DNA from 3 places in the Streptomyces sp. NPDC047453 genome. Region 2 is predicted to be linked to each of the others. Evidence: predicted binding sites of a transcription regulator. Region 2 holds the regulator's gene; each other region holds the start of a gene.
The links. The regulator HrcA, encoded in region 2, represses chaperone genes, less so after heat shock. The targets are predictions, from matches to a motif close to TTNGCACTCNGNNNNNCNGAGTGCNAA.
Positions count from the first base shown of each region.

Region 1: groES (co-chaperone GroES) is a predicted target of HrcA. The motif match lies at 3,694-3,720, and genes of this name have one in related genera.
Region 3: groL (chaperonin GroEL) is a predicted target of HrcA. The motif match lies at 2,287-2,313, and genes of this name have one in related genera.

Region 1 is NZ_JBEYTS010000031.1:23,813-29,561, forward strand. It holds gene ABZ818_RS24940 (sigma-70 family RNA polymerase sigma factor) at 1-415, shown strand, start outside; gene ABZ818_RS24945 (class I SAM-dependent methyltransferase) at 439-1,755, opposite strand; gene ABZ818_RS24950 (polysaccharide deacetylase family protein) at 1,738-2,682, shown strand; gene ABZ818_RS24955 (polysaccharide deacetylase family protein) at 2,679-3,515, shown strand; gene groES (co-chaperone GroES) at 3,867-4,175, shown strand; gene groL (chaperonin GroEL) at 4,306-5,749, shown strand, end outside.
Region 2 is NZ_JBEYTS010000001.1:162,314-168,062, reverse strand. It holds gene ABZ818_RS00690 (nitronate monooxygenase) at 1-611, opposite strand, end outside; gene dnaJ (molecular chaperone DnaJ) at 769-1,905, opposite strand; gene hrcA (heat-inducible transcriptional repressor HrcA) at 1,906-2,922, opposite strand; gene ABZ818_RS00675 (MBL fold metallo-hydrolase) at 3,128-3,877, shown strand; gene ABZ818_RS00670 (DUF3097 domain-containing protein) at 3,910-4,716, shown strand; gene hemW (radical SAM family heme chaperone HemW) at 4,751-5,749, opposite strand, start outside.
Region 3 is NZ_JBEYTS010000007.1:204,192-209,940, forward strand. It holds gene ABZ818_RS09840 (NADH:flavin oxidoreductase) at 1-341, opposite strand, end outside; gene groL (chaperonin GroEL) at 541-2,163, opposite strand; gene ABZ818_RS09850 (cold-shock protein) at 2,538-2,741, opposite strand; gene ABZ818_RS09855 (MoaD/ThiS family protein) at 3,172-3,447, opposite strand; gene thrC (threonine synthase) at 3,444-4,727, opposite strand; SAM riboswitch class I at 4,746-4,916, opposite strand; gene ABZ818_RS09865 (glucosyl-3-phosphoglycerate synthase) at 5,047-5,749, shown strand, end outside.

The sequences.
Region 1 (5,749 bases), on a different contig from region 2:
CGCGCTGGCCCACGCCGAGGCCTCTGCCGCCGACGGCCCCGGCCCGTACCTCCTCCAGGCCGCCATCGCCGCCTGCCACGCGCACGCGTACACCTACGAGGAGACCGACTGGCCGAGGATCGCGGCCCTCTACGGTCTGCTGGCCGCCCGGTCCCCGTCGCCCGTCGTCGAGTTGAACCGCGCGGTCGCCGTGTCGATGGCCGAGGGCCCGGCCCCGGCGCTGCGGATCGTCGACGCCCTCGCCGCCGAACCCGCCCTGCGCGACTACCACCTGCTGCCCAGTGTCCGCGCCGACCTGCTGGCCCGCCTCGGACGTACGGCGCAGGCGCGCGCCGAGTTCGAACGGGCGGCGGCCCTGGCCCGCAACGAGCGGGAGCGGGAACTGCTGCTGAGGCGGGCCGCGGAGCCCGGCTGAGTGTTCGTCGCGTTCCGAGGGCGTCAGCCCGCCCGGTGGCCGAGCAGCATGGTGGGGGACCCGGCGACCCGGGTGAGGAACACCGTCGCCGCGTTCTTGCCGTGCGGCTTCGGAAGGACCTTCCTGCGCAGTTCCTCCGGCTCGACCGCAGAGCCCCGCTTCTTCACGGTCAGCGCGCCCACCTCGCGCTCCCGCAGCAGGGCCTTCAGCTTCTTGACGTTGAAGGGGAGCCGGTCGGTGATCTCGTAGGCGGTGGCGTACGGGGTGGGGCGGAGTTCGTCGGCGGTCACGTACGCGATGGTCGCGTCGATCAGGCCGCCGTCGATTTCCCGGGCGGCCTCGGCGACCAGGTGGGCGCGGATCACGGCGCCGTCGGGCTCGTACAGGTAGCGGCCCGGGGCGCGGACCGGGGGGTCGGGCAGGCCGCGGCCGCGCAGGGTGCGCGGGCCGGGCAGCAGGGTGGCCCGGACCAGGCCCGGCTCGGTGCCGAACCACAGCACCGCCTCCTTCACGTCCCCGCCGTCGGAGATCCACTCGGCCTCGGCCTGCGGCGGGACCAGCTCGTGCGGGATGCCGGGGGCGATCTTCAGGGCCGCGCGGGGCGCCCGGAGCGCGGCGCCGACGGCCCAGGACAGCGGCGGCGAGTACGCCTCGGGGTCGAAGATGCGCCCGCCCGCGGCCCGGCCGCCGCCCCTTCCTCCGCCCGCTCTGCGGGCCGGGTCCACGAACACCGCGTCGTACGACGCAGTGTCGACCTCCGTGACGTCCGCCTCCCGTACCTCGATCAGGTCCGCCACCCCGAGCGCCTCGGCGTTCGCACGGGCCGCGGCGGCGGTCAGCGGGTCCCGGTCCACGGCGAGGACCCGGATCCCGGCGCGGGCGAGGGCGATCGCGTCGCCGCCGATCCCGCAGCACAGGTCCGCGACCGAGGACGCCCCCGACTCCCGCAGCCGGCCCGCCCGGTACGCCGCCACGCTCGCCCGCGTCGACTGCTCCACCCCGTTCGGCGTGAAGAACATCCGCCCCGCGTCCTCGGCCCCGAACTTCGCGGCCGCCCGCTGCCGCAGCCGGGCCTGGCCGAGCGCCGCCGACACCAGTTCGGCGGGGTGCTCACGGCGCAGCCGGGTGGCGACCGCGAGTTCGTCGGCGGGTTCGGTACCGCGCACCTCGTCGAGGAGGGCGCGGCCCTCGGGGGTGAGCAGCGAGGCGAAGGCGTGGAGGTGGTCGTTCACCGGGTCATTGTGGGCCAGTCGGTGGACGGTGTGCCTGCGGCCGCGGTGTCGCCCCGGATTCCGGGCGGTGGCCTGCGAGGATCCGGCGCCATGAGGCAAGTAGTACAAAATGATAAAAAGGGCCCGGAAAGGGCCCCGAGTCACAAGACCCGGATCCGCGGCGGGCTCGCGGTGCTCGCTGTCGCCGCCCTCGCCTCCGGCTGCGCAGAGCCGGAGGCGCAGGTGCGCCCGGCCCCCGGCCAGCAGCGCCCTCAAGGGCCCCCCGCCCCCGCTGCCGCCCCCGGCTCCTTCGCCGACCGCCTGCACACCTCCTACGCGCAGCGGGTGGCCACCGCCAAGCGCTGGAGTCTGGAGCGGGTCCCGCTGATCCCCCCGCCGCCGCCCACCACGAAGCCGAAGGCCACCGCCCGCGCCGGTTTCGAGGTGAAACACCAGAAGGACTGGAACCTGCCCCCGGTCTTCACCACGGTCCCCACCAAGGACAAGGTCGTCTTCCTCACCATCGACGACGGAGCGGAGAAGGACCCGGAGTTCCTGCGGATGATGCGGGACCTGAAGATCCCGTACACGGCGTTCCTCACCGACGACCTCATCAAGGGCGACTACGGCTACTTCTGGAAGATGCAGGGCACCGGGGTCACCCTCAACAACCACACCCTGCACCACCGCTACCTGCCGGCCCTCTCCTACGAAGAGCAGAAGCGCGAGATCTGCGGCATGCAGGACATCATGGAGGAGCGGTTCGGCAAGCGCCCGAAGATGTTCCGCCCGCCGTACGGCAACTACAACCAGGACACCCTGCGCGCCGCCAGGTCCTGCGGCATCGAGTACGCGCCCATCTGGAACGAGGAGGTCTACGTCGACCACTGGGAGTTCCGCGAGGACGACCGGCGGCTGCGGCCCGGCGACATCGTGCTCACCCACTTCCGGGGCCGCAGCGAGTGGAACGGCACGATGGCCGACGACATGCGCCGGTTCCTGAACAAGGTCACGGCCGACGGGTACGCGGTGGCCCGGCTGGAGGACTACCTGTGAAACCGCGGCCCGTCCGGCCGCGGCACCTGGTCGCGGCCCTGTTCGCCGCCTCGCTGCTGACCAGCTGTGCCACGTCCGTCGACCCCCTTGAGCGGCTCGGCCGCAAGGCGGCCCAGGGCGTACGGTCGCAGAGCCCGACGGCCGACCAGGCCTACCGGCGCTGGGGGCTCAGGGCGCCGCTCGCCGCCCCGCCGAAGCCGCCGGACCGTCCGCCGCGGCTCGCCGGCGCCACCCCGTCCGGCGGCCTGCCCGAGGTCGTGGACCGCGTCGCGACCTCCGACCCGGTGGTCTTCCTCACCTACGACGACGGCGCGGAGAAGGATCCGCGGTTCGTCGACATGGTCCGTGAACTGCGGCTGCCGGTCAGCATGTTCCTCACGGACAGTGTCGTCGGACCGGGGTACGGGCACTTCGCGCACCTGATGTCGGTCGGCGCGGACCTCCAGAACCACACCCTGGACCACCCCTCGCTGCGCGGCCTGTCCTACGCGGGCCAGCGCGCCGAGATCTGCGGCCAGCGGGACAAGATCCGCTCCCGCTTCGGCGTCAGCCCCCGTCTCTTCCGCCCGCCCTACGGCAGATACGACACGACGACCCTGCGCGCCGCCGCCGACTGCGGGGTCTCGGCGGTCGCCCTGTGGCGTGGCGTCACGACCGACACCGGCCTGCGCTTCAGGCACGGCCCCCACGAACTGCGCCCCGGTGACATCCTCCTCGTCGCCTCGGACGACGACGACCTCGACGGCCCACCCCTACGCGACCGCACGACCCGCCTGCTCCGCAGAATCCAGAAGAAGGGCCTGACGGTGGGCCGGCTGCAGGACTATCTCTGAGCAGGGGTTCTCAGCCGAGTCCGGCATCAAGCAGCCCGTCCGGCGCTTGAGGACGAGGCCGTCCAGGCCGAAGACGGGGGTCCGGGGGCGAAGCCCTCAGGGCCGTCCGCACAGACCCACAGCACCTTGAACACACGTTCCCCCAAACGCACCCCACCCCCGACGCGCCACGAGGCAATTGGCACTCCGCTTGACCGAGTGCTAACGACGGTCATAGTCTCAGGTCTGGCACTCCCCCCTGGAGAGTGCCAACAAAGCGACGGGCAGGTCCGGCACCCGCGACGACGGATCCACCTGGTCGCCACCTCAGACAGTTAACCCCGTGAGATCTCCGAAGGGGGAGGTCGGATCGTGACGACCGCCAGCACCAAGGTTGCCATCAAGCCGCTCGAGGACCGCATCGTGGTCCAGCCGCTGGACGCCGAGCAGACCACGGCCTCTGGCCTGGTCATCCCGGACACCGCGAAGGAGAAGCCCCAGGAGGGCGTCGTCCTGGCCGTGGGCCCGGGCCGCTTCGAGGACGGCAACCGTCTTCCGCTTGACGTGAAGGTCGGCGACGTCGTGCTCTACAGCAAGTACGGCGGCACCGAGGTGAAGTACAACAACGAGGAGTACCTCGTCCTCTCGGCTCGCGACGTCCTCGCGATCATCGAGAAGTAGTTCACCCGCTTCTTCACGAAGACGAAGCAATTCTGTTTGAGCTGCGCCCCTGGCCCCCCGCGACCGATAAGAAGCCGGGCGCCCGGGGCGCAGTGTCTTTCCACCAGATTTCGAGAGGGCTCCCGCTGCCATGGCGAAGATCCTGAAGTTCGACGAGGACGCCCGTCGCGCCCTCGAGCGCGGCGTCAACAAGCTTGCCGACACGGTCAAGGTGACGATCGGCCCCAAGGGCCGCAACGTCGTCATCGACAAGAAGTTCGGCGCGCCCACCATCACCAACGACGGCGTCACCATCGCCCGTGAGGTCGAGATCGAGGACCCGTACGAGAACCTCGGCGCCCAGCTGGTGAAGGAGGTGGCGACCAAGACCAACGACATCGCGGGTGACGGCACCACCACCGCCACCGTGCTCGCCCAGGCGCTCGTGCGCGAGGGCCTGAAGAACGTCGCCGCGGGCGCCTCCCCGGCCGCGCTCAAGAAGGGCATCGACGCCGCGGTCAAGGCCGTCTCCGACGACCTGCACGCCTCGGCCCGCCCGATCGACGAGAAGTCCGACATCGCCGCCGTCGCCGCGCTGTCCGCCCAGGACCAGCAGGTCGGCGAGCTCATCGCCGAGGCGATGGACAAGGTCGGCAAGGACGGTGTCATCACCGTCGAGGAGTCCAACACCTTCGGTCTGGAGCTGGACTTCACCGAGGGCATGGCCTTCGACAAGGGCTACCTGTCCCCGTACTTCGTCACGGACCAGGAGCGTATGGAGGCCGTCCTCGACGACCCGTACATCCTGATCCACCAGGGCAAGATCTCCGCCATCGCGGACCTGCTCCCGCTCCTCGAGAAGATCATCCAGGGCAACGCCTCGAAGCCGCTGCTGATCATCGCCGAGGACGTCGACGGCGAGGCCCTGTCGACCCTGGTCGTCAACAAGATCCGCGGCACGTTCAACGCCGTGGCCGTCAAGGCCCCCGGCTTCGGCGACCGCCGCAAGGCGATGCTCCAGGACATGGCGGTCCTCACCGGCGCCACGGTCATCTCCGAGGAGGTCGGCCTCAAGCTCGACCAGGCCGGTCTGGACGTCCTCGGCTCCGCCCGCCGCGTCACCGTCACCAAGGACGACACCACGATCGTCGACGGCGCCGGCAAGAAGGGGGACGTGGAGGGCCGCATCTCCCAGATCAAGGCCGAGATCGAGAACACCGACTCCGACTGGGACCGCGAGAAGCTCCAGGAGCGCCTCGCGAAGCTGGCCGGCGGCGTGTGCGTGATCAAGGTCGGCGCCGCCACCGAGGTGGAGCTGAAGGAGAAGAAGCACCGTCTGGAGGACGCCATCTCCGCGACCCGCGCCGCGGTCGAGGAGGGCATCGTCTCCGGTGGTGGCTCCGCGCTCGTCCACGCCGTGAAGGTCCTGGAGGGCAACCTCGACAAGACCGGCGACGAGGCCACGGGTGTCGCGGTCGTCCGCCGCGCCGCCGTCGAGCCGCTGCGCTGGATCGCCGAGAACGCCGGTCTCGAGGGCTACGTCATCGTCTCCAAGGTGGCGGAGCTGGAGAAGGGCAGCGGCTACAACGCCGCCA
Region 2 (5,749 bases):
CGGATCTGCGCGACGAGCGAGAGCACGCCGATCCCGGCGCCGTTCTGTTCCGGCAGGTCGCGGTGGGTGCCCTGGTGGCCGCCGGCCTCCACGCCCTGGGCGATCACCGCGTCCGCGCCCGAGCGGTCCACGGCGAGCGCCTCCTCGGTGGTGGTGGCGGTGGCGAGGACGAAGGTGCCGACCCGGTGCAGGGAGTCCACGACCTCGCGGGCGGGCACGCCGAAGTGGAAGGAGACGACGGGCACCGGGTCTTCCAGGAGCACGGCGAGCTTGGCGTCGTAGCCGTCGTCGCGTCCGGACTCCGGGTCGCCGAGTTCGGTCTCGTACCAGCCGGGCTCGCCGGCGAGCTGGTGGGCGTAGAGGTCGACGGCGCCGGTCTCGGCGCTCTCCGGCTGCGGCATGAACACGTTGACGCCGAAGGGGCGGCCGGTCAGTCCGCGCAGCTGCTTGATCTCCTGGTACATGCCGTCGGCGGTCTTGTAACCGGCGGCGAGGAATCCCAGTCCACCGGCATCGGAAACCGCCGCGGCGAGCGGCGGCACCGCGGGACCGCCCGCCATCGGCGCCTGCACGATCGGGTGCGGGAAGAGATCGGTCAGTGCGGAGGACATGACGGCATGTTGTCACGTCCTCCTGACGGGTCCGAATCCGGGCGACCTCTGGCATATGCCGGAGGAATCCCTTCCGGGCCAATCACCTTGCCGCCCCGGCTGACTGTGCCCGCCCGGGGGCAACCCCCGCAACCCCCGGCCGACCCCAGCCCCCGCCTCAGCGACCGTTGAAGGCGTCCTTCAACCGCGAGAACAAGCCCTGCTGCCCCGGCTGGAACTGCCCCTGTGGGCGTTCCTCGCCGCGCAGCTTGGAGAGCTCGCGCAGCAGGCGTTCCTGCTCGGGGTCGAGCTTGGTCGGGGTCTGGACCTCGACGTGGACGATGAGGTCGCCCCGGCCGCCGCCGCGCAGGTGCGTGACGCCGCGGCCGTGCAGCGGGATCGACTGGCCGGACTGGGTGCCCGGGCGGATGTCGACCTCCTCCAGGCCGTCCAGGGTCTCCAGCGGCACCTTGGTGCCGAGGGCCGCCGCGGTCATCGGGATGGTGACCGTGCAGTGCAGGTCGTCGCCGCGCCGCTGGAAGGTCGAGTGCGGCAGCTCGTGGATCTCGACGTACAGGTCGCCGGCCGGACCGCCGCCGGGGCCGACCTCGCCCTCGCCCGCGAGCTGGATGCGCGTGCCGTTGTCGACACCGGCCGGGATCTTCACGGTCAGGGTGCGGCGGGCGCGGATGCGGCCGTCGCCGGCGCACTCCGGGCACGGGGTGGGCACCACCGTGCCGAAGCCCTGGCACTGGGGGCACGGACGCGACGTCATGACCTGGCCCAGGAAGGACCGGGTGACCTGCGAGACCTCACCCCGGCCGCGGCACATGTCGCACGTCTGTGCGGTCGTGCCCGGAGCCGCGCCCTCGCCGCTGCACGTGTTGCAGACGACGGCCGTGTCGACATGGATGTCCTTCGTGGTGCCGAAGGCCGCCTCGTCCAGCTCGACCTCGAGCCGGATCATCGCGTCCTGACCCCGGCGCGTGCGCGAACGCGGTCCGCGCTGCGACGCCGTGCCGAAGAAGGCGTCCATGATGTCGGAGAAGTTCCCGAAGGAACCGGCCCCGAAGCCGCTCGCGCCGGCCGCGCCGGCCTGCGAGAGGGGGTCGCCGCCGAGATCGTAGACCTGCTTCTTCTGCGGGTCGGAGAGCACCTCGTAAGCGGCGTTGATCTCCTTGAACCGCTCCTGGGTCTTGGGATCCGGGTTGACGTCCGGGTGCAGCTCGCGCGCGAGCCGCCGGAAGGCCTTCTTGATCTCTTCCTGCGACGCGTCACGGCGCACGCCGAGAACGGCGTAGTAGTCCGTGGCCACCTACGACTCCGCCAGGATCTGTCCGACGTACCGTGCCACTGCGCGTACCGCTCCCATCGTTCCCGGGTAATCCATGCGGGTCGGTCCGACCACGCCGAGCTTGGCCACTGCCTCGCCGCCCGAACCGTAGCCGACCGACACGATGGACGTGGAGTTGAGTCCTTCATGGGCGTTCTCGTGACCGATGCGCACGGTCATGCCCGGATTCTGCGTCTCACCGAGCAGCCTCAGCATCACGACCTGCTCCTCCAGCGCCTCCAGAACGGGCCGGATCGTGAGCGGGAAGTCGTGCGCGAAGCGGGTGAGGTTGGCGGTGCCGCCGATGACCAGCCGCTCCTCGTTCTCCTCGACGAGCGTCTCCAGGAGAGTGGACAGCACGGTCGAGACGGTACCCCGGTCCTCGATGTCGAAGCCGTCGGGCAGGTCCTCCACGAGGTGTGGGACGTCCGTGAAACGGCGCCCCGCGACCCGGCTGTTCAGCCGCGCCCTCAGGTCGGCCAGGGAGGCCTCCCCGAAGGGCACCGGGCAGTCGACCATCCGCTGCTCGACCCGGCCGGTGTCCGTGATCAGCACGAGCATCACCCGCGCGGGCGCGAGGGCCAGCAGCTCCACGTGCCGCACGGTCGAACGGGTCAGCGACGGGTACTGCACCACGGCGACCTGCCGGGTCAGCTGGGCGAGCAGCCGTACCGTGCGGGCCACCACGTCGTCGAGGTCGACGGCGCCGTCGAGGAAGTTCTGGATGGCGCGCCGCTCGGGCGCGGTCATCGGCTTGACCTCGGCCAGCTTGTCGACGAACAGGCGGTACCCCTTGTCGGTGGGGATACGGCCGGCACTGGTGTGCGGCTGGGCGATGTAGCCCTCGTCCTCCAGGGCCGCCATGTCGTTGCGGACCGTGGCCGGTGAGACGCCCAGGCCGTGCCGCTCGGTGAGGGCCTTGGAGCCCACCGGCTCCTCGGTGCCGACGTAGTCCTGGACGATGGCGCGCAGCACCTGAAGCCGCCGCTCGCTGAGCATCGCGCACACCTCCAGGGTCGTTCCTCGGCCACCCGCCTGGCACTCTGCGCATACGAGTGCCAGCTCTACCCGGCCCAGTGTACGGCCGCCGGGTACGCCCCCGGCAAGGCCGGGCCGCGACGGACTACGAGGTCGGGACCGGGATCACCCGGGATCGGCCGGGATGTCGTACCCGGCCGCGGTCGCAGCGCACTAGCGTCGCCGTATGACGGCTGGTCGGGAAGAACCTCGTAAAGAACCTCGGGACGAACTGGAATGGGAACGGCTGGCGGACGGCGTCGGGCGGTGCCGTCTTCCGGTGTGGGACTGCACGGCCGGGCTGGTCGTCGGGGCGGACGCCGCGCTGATGGTCGACGCGGGGTCGAGCCGCGCGGAGGGCGCACGGTTGTGCGCGCGGGCGCGAGAGCTCTCCGGTGGCCGTGTGACACTTCTCGCGCTCACCCACCCGCACTTCGACCACGTCTTCGGGGCGGCCGAGTTCACCGGCGCGGAGGTGTTCGCCGCCGCGGGCGCGGCCGCGGTGTTCACCGGCGGGCGCGAGGAGCTGCGCGCGGACGCGGTGCGGCACGGGCTGGACGCGGGGGCGGCACGCGAGGCGGCGGACGCGCTGGTGCGCCCGGGCCGCGAGGTCGGCGACCGGCTGACCCTGCGGCTCGGCGGCGGGCGGGAGGCGCTGCTGGTGAACGTGGGGCCGGGCCACACGGCGCACGACCTCGCCGTGGTGGTGCCGGGCGAGCCGCCGGTGGTGTTCTGCGGGGATCTGGTCGAGGAGTCCGGCGAGCCCCAGGCCGGCCCGGACGCCGTGCCGTCCCGGTGGCCCGCCGCCCTCGACCGACTGCTGGCGCTCGGCGGCGAGGACGCACTGTACGTCCCCGGTCACGGAGCGGTGGTGGACGCCGCCTTCGTCCGCGCCCAGCGGGACGCCCTGGCCGCGCGCTTCGGCGTGTCGCCCTGATCGGACACGGGCCTGTCCATATCGTCACTCGAATGCGCCAGTATTCGCCCGACCTCACCCCTCCCTGGAAGAAGCCGCGGACCGTGCCGGAGGTTTCCGCCGAGCCGGGTCTGGTCGTGGAGGAGCCCGGGACGGGCTTCTGCGGGGCGGTGATCCGCTGCGAGGCGGGCACGGTGACGCTGGAGGACCGTTTCGGCAAGCACCGGGTGTTCCCGCTCGCGCCCGGCGGCTTCCTGCTGGAGGGCCGGGTGGTCACCCTGGTGAAGCCGTCGTCCGGCCCGGTACGGCCCACCCGTACGGCATCCGGTTCGGTCGCCGTGCCCGAGGCACGCGCGCGCGTGGCCCGCGCCGGGCGCATCTACGTCGAGGGCCGGCACGACGCCGAACTGGTCGAGAAGGTGTGGGGCGACGACCTGCGCGTCGAGGGCGTGGTCGTGGAGTACCTGGAGGGCGTCGACGACCTGCCGGCGATCGTCGAGGCGTTCGCGCCCGGTCCGGACGCCCGCCTCGGCGTCCTCGTGGACCACCTGGTCCCCGGCAGCAAGGAGTGGCGCATCGCCGAATCGGTGACCAGCGAGCACGCGCTGGTGGTCGGCCACCCGTACATCGACGTCTGGGAGGCCGTGAAGCCGTCCTCGCTCGGGATCGGGTCCTGGCCCCGCGTCCCGCGCGGCCAGGACTGGAAGACGGGCGTGTGCCGCGCCCTGGGCTGGTCGGAGAACACGGGCGCGGCCTGGAAGGGGATCCTGTCCCACGTGCGGTCCTACAAGGACCTTCAACCGGAGCTGCTGGGCCGGGTCGAGCAGCTGATCGACTTCGTCACCGTCCAGCCCGAGTAGCCGCGCGGGTCCGGCTCCGGGTGCTCCGGGCGCCTCAGTCCACCAGGTCCCGCACCACCGCGTCCGCCAGCAGCCGGCCCCGCAGGGTGAGCACGGCGCGCCCCGCCTCGTACGGCCCCTCCTGGAGCAGCCCGTCGGACAGCGCGCGCCGGGACGCGGCCAGTCCGTCCGGGCGCAGCAGGTCCAGCGGGACGCCCTCCCGCAGCCGCAGTTCCAGCAGGATGCGCTCCACCCGGCGGTCCTCCTCCGTGAGGAGTTCCCTTCCAGCGCCCGGGGAACGGCCGACCGCCAGGGCTGCCGCGTACGCCCCCGGATGCTTCACGTTCCACCAGCGCACGCCCCCCACGTGGCTGTGCGCGCCGGGTCCGGCGCCCCACCAGTCGGCGCCGCGCCAGTACAGCTCGTTGTGCAGGCAGCGGCCGGCTTCCGAGGTGGCCCAGTTGGACACCTCGTACCACTCGAAGCCCGCCGCGGTCAGCGTCTCCTCGGCGATCAGGTAGCGGTCGGCGTGCACGTCGTCGTCCGTCATCGGGATCTCCCCGCGCCGGATCCGGCGGGCGAGCTGGGTGCCCTCCTCCACGATCAGGGCGTACGCCGAGACGTGGTCGGGGCCGGCGCCTAGGGCCGCGTCCAGCGAGGCCCGCCAGTCGTCGTCGGACTCGCCGGGGGTGCCGTAGATCAGGTCGAGGTTGACGTGCTCGAAGCCGGCGGCGCGGGCCTCGGCCACACAGGCCTCGGGGCGGCCGGGGGTGTGCGTGCGGTCGAGGATCTTCAGCACGTGCTGCCGGGCGCTCTGCATGCCGAAGGAGATCCGGTTGAAGCCGCCCTCGCGGAGCGTGGCCAGGTAGGCGGGGTCGACCGACTCGGGGTTGGCCTCCGTCGTGATCTCGGCGTCGGCCGCGAGGCCGAACTCGTCGCGGATCGCCCCCAGCATCCGCACCAGGTCGTCCGCGGCCAGCAGCGTGGGCGTGCCGCCACCGACGAAGACCGTGCGGACCTCGCGCGGGTCGTCGCCGAGCACCTTGCGGGCGAG
Region 3 (5,749 bases), on a different contig from region 2:
ACGATCGTGCCGCCCGCCGCGTGTACGGCCTCGGCCACCTTGGCCCAGCCCGCGAGCTGCTCCTCGCCGTGGAAGCGGGGCACGCGGTCGCTCTGCCCGGCCGAGTCGTGCCCCACGTAGGTGCCCTCGGTGACGATCAGGCCGACGCCCGCGGCGGCGCGGCGGGCGTAGTACGACAGCACGTCCTCGCCGGGGACGCCGCCCGGCGAGAACATCCGGGTCATCGGCGCCATCACGATCCGGTTGGGGACGGTGAGGCCGTTCAGAGTGACGGGGCGGGAGAGGACCTCGGCCGCGCGGGACGCGGACCCGGAAGCGGACTCGGAGGCGGTGACGGTCACGTGGGGGGCTCCTCGGAATCGTGGTCGGTACCGGCCGGCGCGCACGCGCGTCAGCCGGGCACCGGCGTCAACTGCCCTGCCTGCCACGGCATTCCACCGAGCCACTCCTGTGACCCGGAACACGCCCGAGGGCGGCACCCCCTGTCTCCAGGGAGTGCCGCCCTCGGTACGTGAAGGACGGATCCGATCCTCGAGGGGATCAGAAGTCCATGTCACCGCCCGGCATGCCGCCGCCGGCCGGCGCGGCGGCCTTCTCCGGCTTGTCGGCGATGACGGCCTCGGTGGTGAGGAACAGCGCGGCGATGGAGGCGGCGTTCTGCAGCGCGGAACGGGTCACCTTCGCCGGGTCAATGATGCCCTCGGCGACCAGGTCGACGTACTCACCGGTCGCGGCGTTCAGGCCGTGGCCCGGGGTGAGGTTGCGGACCTTCTCCACCACGACGCCGCCCTCAAGACCGGCGTTGACGGCGATCTGCTTGAGCGGGGCCTCCAGGGCGAGCTTCACGGCCTGCGCGCCGGTCGCCTCGTCACCGTCGAGCTCCAGCTTCTCGAAGACGTTGGTGGTCTGGAGCAGGGCCACGCCACCACCGGCGACGATGCCCTCCTCGACGGCCGCCTTGGCGTTGCGCACGGCGTCCTCGATGCGGTGCTTGCGCTCCTTGAGCTCCACCTCGGTGGCGGCACCGGCCTTGATGACCGCGACACCGCCGGCGAGCTTCGCCAGGCGCTCCTGGAGCTTCTCGCGGTCGTAGTCGGAGTCGCTGTTCTCGATCTCGGCGCGGATCTGGTTGACCCGGCCGTTGACCTGGTCGGAGGAGCCGGCACCGTCGACGATGGTGGTCTCGTCCTTGGTGATGACGACCTTGCGGGCGCGGCCCAGGAGGTCCAGGGTCGCGTTCTCCAGCTTGAGGCCGACCTCCTCGGAGATGACCTCGCCGCCCGTGAGGATGGCGATGTCGCCGAGCATGGCCTTGCGGCGGTCGCCGAAGCCCGGGGCCTTGACGGCGACGGACTTGAAGGTGCCGCGGATCTTGTTGACGACCAGGGTCGACAGGGCCTCGCCCTCGACGTCCTCGGCGATGATCAGCAGCGGCTTGCCCGACTGCATGACCTTCTCCAGGAGCGGGAGCAGGTCCTTGACCGAGGAGATCTTGGAGTTGGCGATGAGGATGTACGGGTCCTCGAGCGACGCCTCCATGCGCTCCATGTCGGTCGCAAAGTAGGCGGAGATGTAGCCCTTGTCGAAGCGCATGCCCTCGGTGAGCTCGAGCTCCAGACCGAAGGTCTGCGACTCCTCGACGGTGATGACGCCTTCCTTGCCGACCTTGTCCATGGCCTCGGCGATGAGTTCGCCGATCTGGGTGTCGGCGGCGGAGATGGAGGCGGTGGAGGCGATCTGCTCCTTGGTCTCGACCTCCTTGGCCTGGTCGAGCAGGGCGGCGGAGACGGCCTCGACGGCCTTCTCGATACCGCGCTTCAGAGCCATCGGGTTGGCACCGGCGGCGACGTTGCGCAGGCCTTCCTTGACCAGGGCCTGGGCGAGCACGGTCGCGGTGGTCGTACCGTCACCGGCGACGTCGTCCGTCTTCTTGGCGACTTCCTTGACCAGCTCGGCGCCGATCTTCTCGTACGGGTCCTCGAGCTCGATCTCCTTGGCGATGGAGACACCGTCGTTGGTGATCGTGGGGGCACCCCACTTCTTCTCGAGGACGACGTTGCGGCCCTTGGGGCCGAGGGTCACCTTGACGGCGTCCGCGAGCTGGTTCATGCCGCGCTCGAGGCCTCGCCGCGCCTCCTCGTCGAACGCGATGATCTTGGCCATGTGAAGTGGTCCTCCCAGGACTGGGGGTGATTACTTCGGACCGCGCCCGCGCCCGCGACGGACGGCCCCGACCGGTGGTTCCTTGCCCCACCCGGCCCGTGGCCTCACCGACCCGGTCCTTCGTTGTCACTCTCACCTTCAGAGTGCTAACGCCAATGATTAGCACTCGACCCCTTCGAGTGCAAGCGCCTTGGGGGGTCGGCGGGGCACTCAGCCGGGCGCGAACACGGGTGTGCCGGGCCGTGCGAGCGCGCGGACCCGGGCGTGCCGACCGCCGGACGGGGCGGTGCGCCGGCACAGCGAAGGGCCCGCACCCCGGCAGCGGAGGTGCGGGCCCTTCCGAAGAAGAACGTCGCTTGCGGTGGTCGCGCGATTCAGGCCGTGACACGGACCATGTCGGCCTGCGGACCCTTCTGGCCCTGCGAGATCTCGAACTCGACCCGCTGGCCCTCTTCCAGCGTGCGGTAGCCGTCCATCTGGATCGCGCTGTAGTGGACGAAGACGTCCGCACCACCGTCGACCGCGATGAAGCCGTACCCCTTCTCCGCGTTGAACCACTTGACGGTGCCCTGAGCCATGCCTAACTCCCCTATTACTGGCCCTTGCACAGATCCACACTTCGCGGACCCGGGTCAGACCTCACCCCCCGTGGATCGGGGGCGTGCGCCGGAACGCGTCGACCGCGGCTGAATGTATCTGTCCAACTGCCGTCTGCAACAGGTCAATCGGACGAGAAATCTGGACGTACGCGGTCCGGAATATAGGAAGAATTCACGCGAATTCAGGGCAAGTCGGGCCCCGCAGACAAGGCAAATGCCGCAAAAGGCCCGCAGACTTTGGCTACTTCTTGCCGGGCTCGCGGCAGGAATCCATGGCCCCGGATTCGGAGTTCGAGGGCGCGTTCCCCAACTGTACCGCGCTCAATCACACAGAATTGCCCCCTCCGCTTCTCTCACGGAGGGGGCAATTCGATGAACTCTGCGTAACCGGGATTACCGAAGGTAATGATCAGCCGCCGGCGACCGCCGGGATGATCGAGACGCCCGCGCCGTCCGGGGTGGCCGTCTCGAGGCCCTGCTCGAACCGGACGTCGTCGTCGTTGACGTACACGTTGACGAAGCGGCGCAGCTTGCCCTGGTCGTCCAGGACCCGTGCCGCGATGCCCGTGTGGTTCTTCTCCAGGTCCGAGATGACCTCGGACAGGGTCGCGCCCTCGGCGTTCACCTCGGCCCGGCCGCCGGTGTAGGTGCGCAGGATGGTGGGGATGCGAACGGTCACGCTCATGCCAGGCCAGCCTCTCGGAAGGAGTCCAGGGTCGGACGGATCGTCGCGGTCAGGCCGGTGCCGGCCACCGCGTCCAGCGTCTTCAGCCCGTCGCCGGTGTTGAGGACGACGGTGGTCTTCGTCGGGTCGAGGACGCCGTCCTCGACCAGCTTCTTCGTCACGCCGACCGTCACACCGCCCGCGGTCTCGGCGAAGATGCCCTCGGTCCGCGCCAGCAGCTTGATGGCGTCGACGACCTGCTCGTCGGTCACGTCCTCCACCGCGCCACCGGTGCGGCGCGCGATGTCCAGGACGTACGGGCCGTCGGCCGGGTTGCCGATGGCCAGTGACTTGGCGATCGTGTTCGGCTTCTGCGGCCGCACGACCTCGTGGCCGGCCTTGAAGGCGGTGGACACCGGCGAGCAGCCCTCGGCCTGGGCACCGAAGATCTTGTACGGCTTGTCCTCGACCAGCCCCAGCTCGATCAGCTCCCGCAGGCCCTTGTCGACCTTGGTGAGCTGGGAGCCCGAGGCGATCGGGACGACGATCTGGTCCGGCAGCCGCCAGCCGAGCTGCTCGCAGATCTCGTACGCCAGCGTCTTGGAGCCCTCGGCGTAGTACGGCCGCAGGTTGACGTTGACGAAGCCCCAGCCCTCGCCGGCCGGATCGCCGATCAGCTCGGAGCAGAAGCGGTTCACGTCGTCGTAGTTGCCCTCGATGCCGACGAGTTCGCCGCCGTAGATCGCGGCCATCACGACCTTGCCCTGCTCCAGGTCGTGCGGGATGAACACGCAGGAGCGCAGCCCGGCGCGGGCGGCCGCGGCGCCGACGGCGCCGGCGAGGTTGCCGGTCGAGGAGCAGGAGAGGGTCGTGAAGCCGAAGGCGCGGGCCGCCTCCAGCGCCTGGGCGACCACGCGGTCCTTGAAGGAGTGCGTCGGGTTGCCGGAGTCGTCCTTCACGTACAGCCCGCCGGTCACCCCCAGTTCGCGGGCGAGGCGGTCGACCCGGACGAGCTTGGTCCAGCCCGGGTTCAGGTTCGGCTTGCCGGCGACGTCCGCGGGGACGGGCAGCAGCGGCGCGTAGCGCCAGATGTTCGCGGGGCCCGCTTCGATCCTCTTGCGCAGCTCCTCGGTGTCGTAGGCCGAGAAGTCGTAGGCGATCTCCAGCGGGCCGAAACACTCCTCGCAGGCGAAGACCGGGCCGAGGGGGACGCGGTGACCGCACTCGCGGCAGCTCAGCGCCGCTGCGGGGCCGAGGTCCACGGTGGAGTCGGTGCTGCTTACAACGGTCTGCACAGCCATGTGAGGCGAGGCCCTTTCTCCTCATCTTCCTCACGACGCATCTCGCCGTGAGACGGATTTGGCACCTTCCCTAGCCGGGAGCCTCGCGAAGACGATCGGCTGTGCACGCACAGCAGTCGATACGAGAAACCGGCTGGAGGGTTGCCGGGGCTTCATCGGGCCGTGTCCCTCTGCCCCTCTGGATGAGCTGTATTCGGTTGTGACGCGGAGGTGACCCCCGGCATGGGATGGTCGTCCGCGTTGTTCAGACTGTAACGGAAGGCCAGGACGGCTGAGTCAGTCGTCCGAAGCGCGAGACAACAGTGAGGAGCCGCTGACCGTGCTGGAAGAAGTCGAGCGCTGGCTGGCCACCCGCTCCTGGTCCGTGGCCGACCGGCCGCTCCACCAGATCCTGGCGGCCAAGCAGCGCACCGGCCAGTCGGTCTCCGTGGTGCTGCCCGCGCTGAACGAGGAGGCGACGGTCGGCGACATCGTCGCGGTGATCCGCCGCGACCTCGTGGAACGGGCACCGCTCGTCGACGAGATCGTCGTCGTCGACTCGGGCTCCACCGACCGCACCTCCGAGGTGGCCGCCGCCGCGGGTGCCCGCGTGGTGCACCGCGACGAGATCCTGCCACGCCTGCCGGCCGTGCCGGGCAAGGGCGAGGTCCTGTGGCGCTCCCTGCTCGTCACCCGCGGGGACGTCATCTGCTTCGTCGACGCCGATCTGCGGGAGTTCTCCTCCGACTTCGTCACCGGCATCGTGGGCCCGCTGCTCACCGAACGCGACGTCGACCTGGTCAAGGCGATGTACGACCGGCCCTTCACCGTGCCCGGCGGGCACACCTCCGAACCGGCCGCGGCCGGGCAGGCCAGGCAGGCCGGGCAGGGCGGGCAGGCCGGGCAGGGCGGGCGGGTCACCGAGCTGATGGCACGCCCGCTGCTCAACATGCACTGGCCGCAGCTGGCCGGCTTCGTGCAGCCGCTCGGCGGCGAGTACGCGGCCCGCCGCTCACTCCTCGAACAACTGCCCTTCCCGGTCG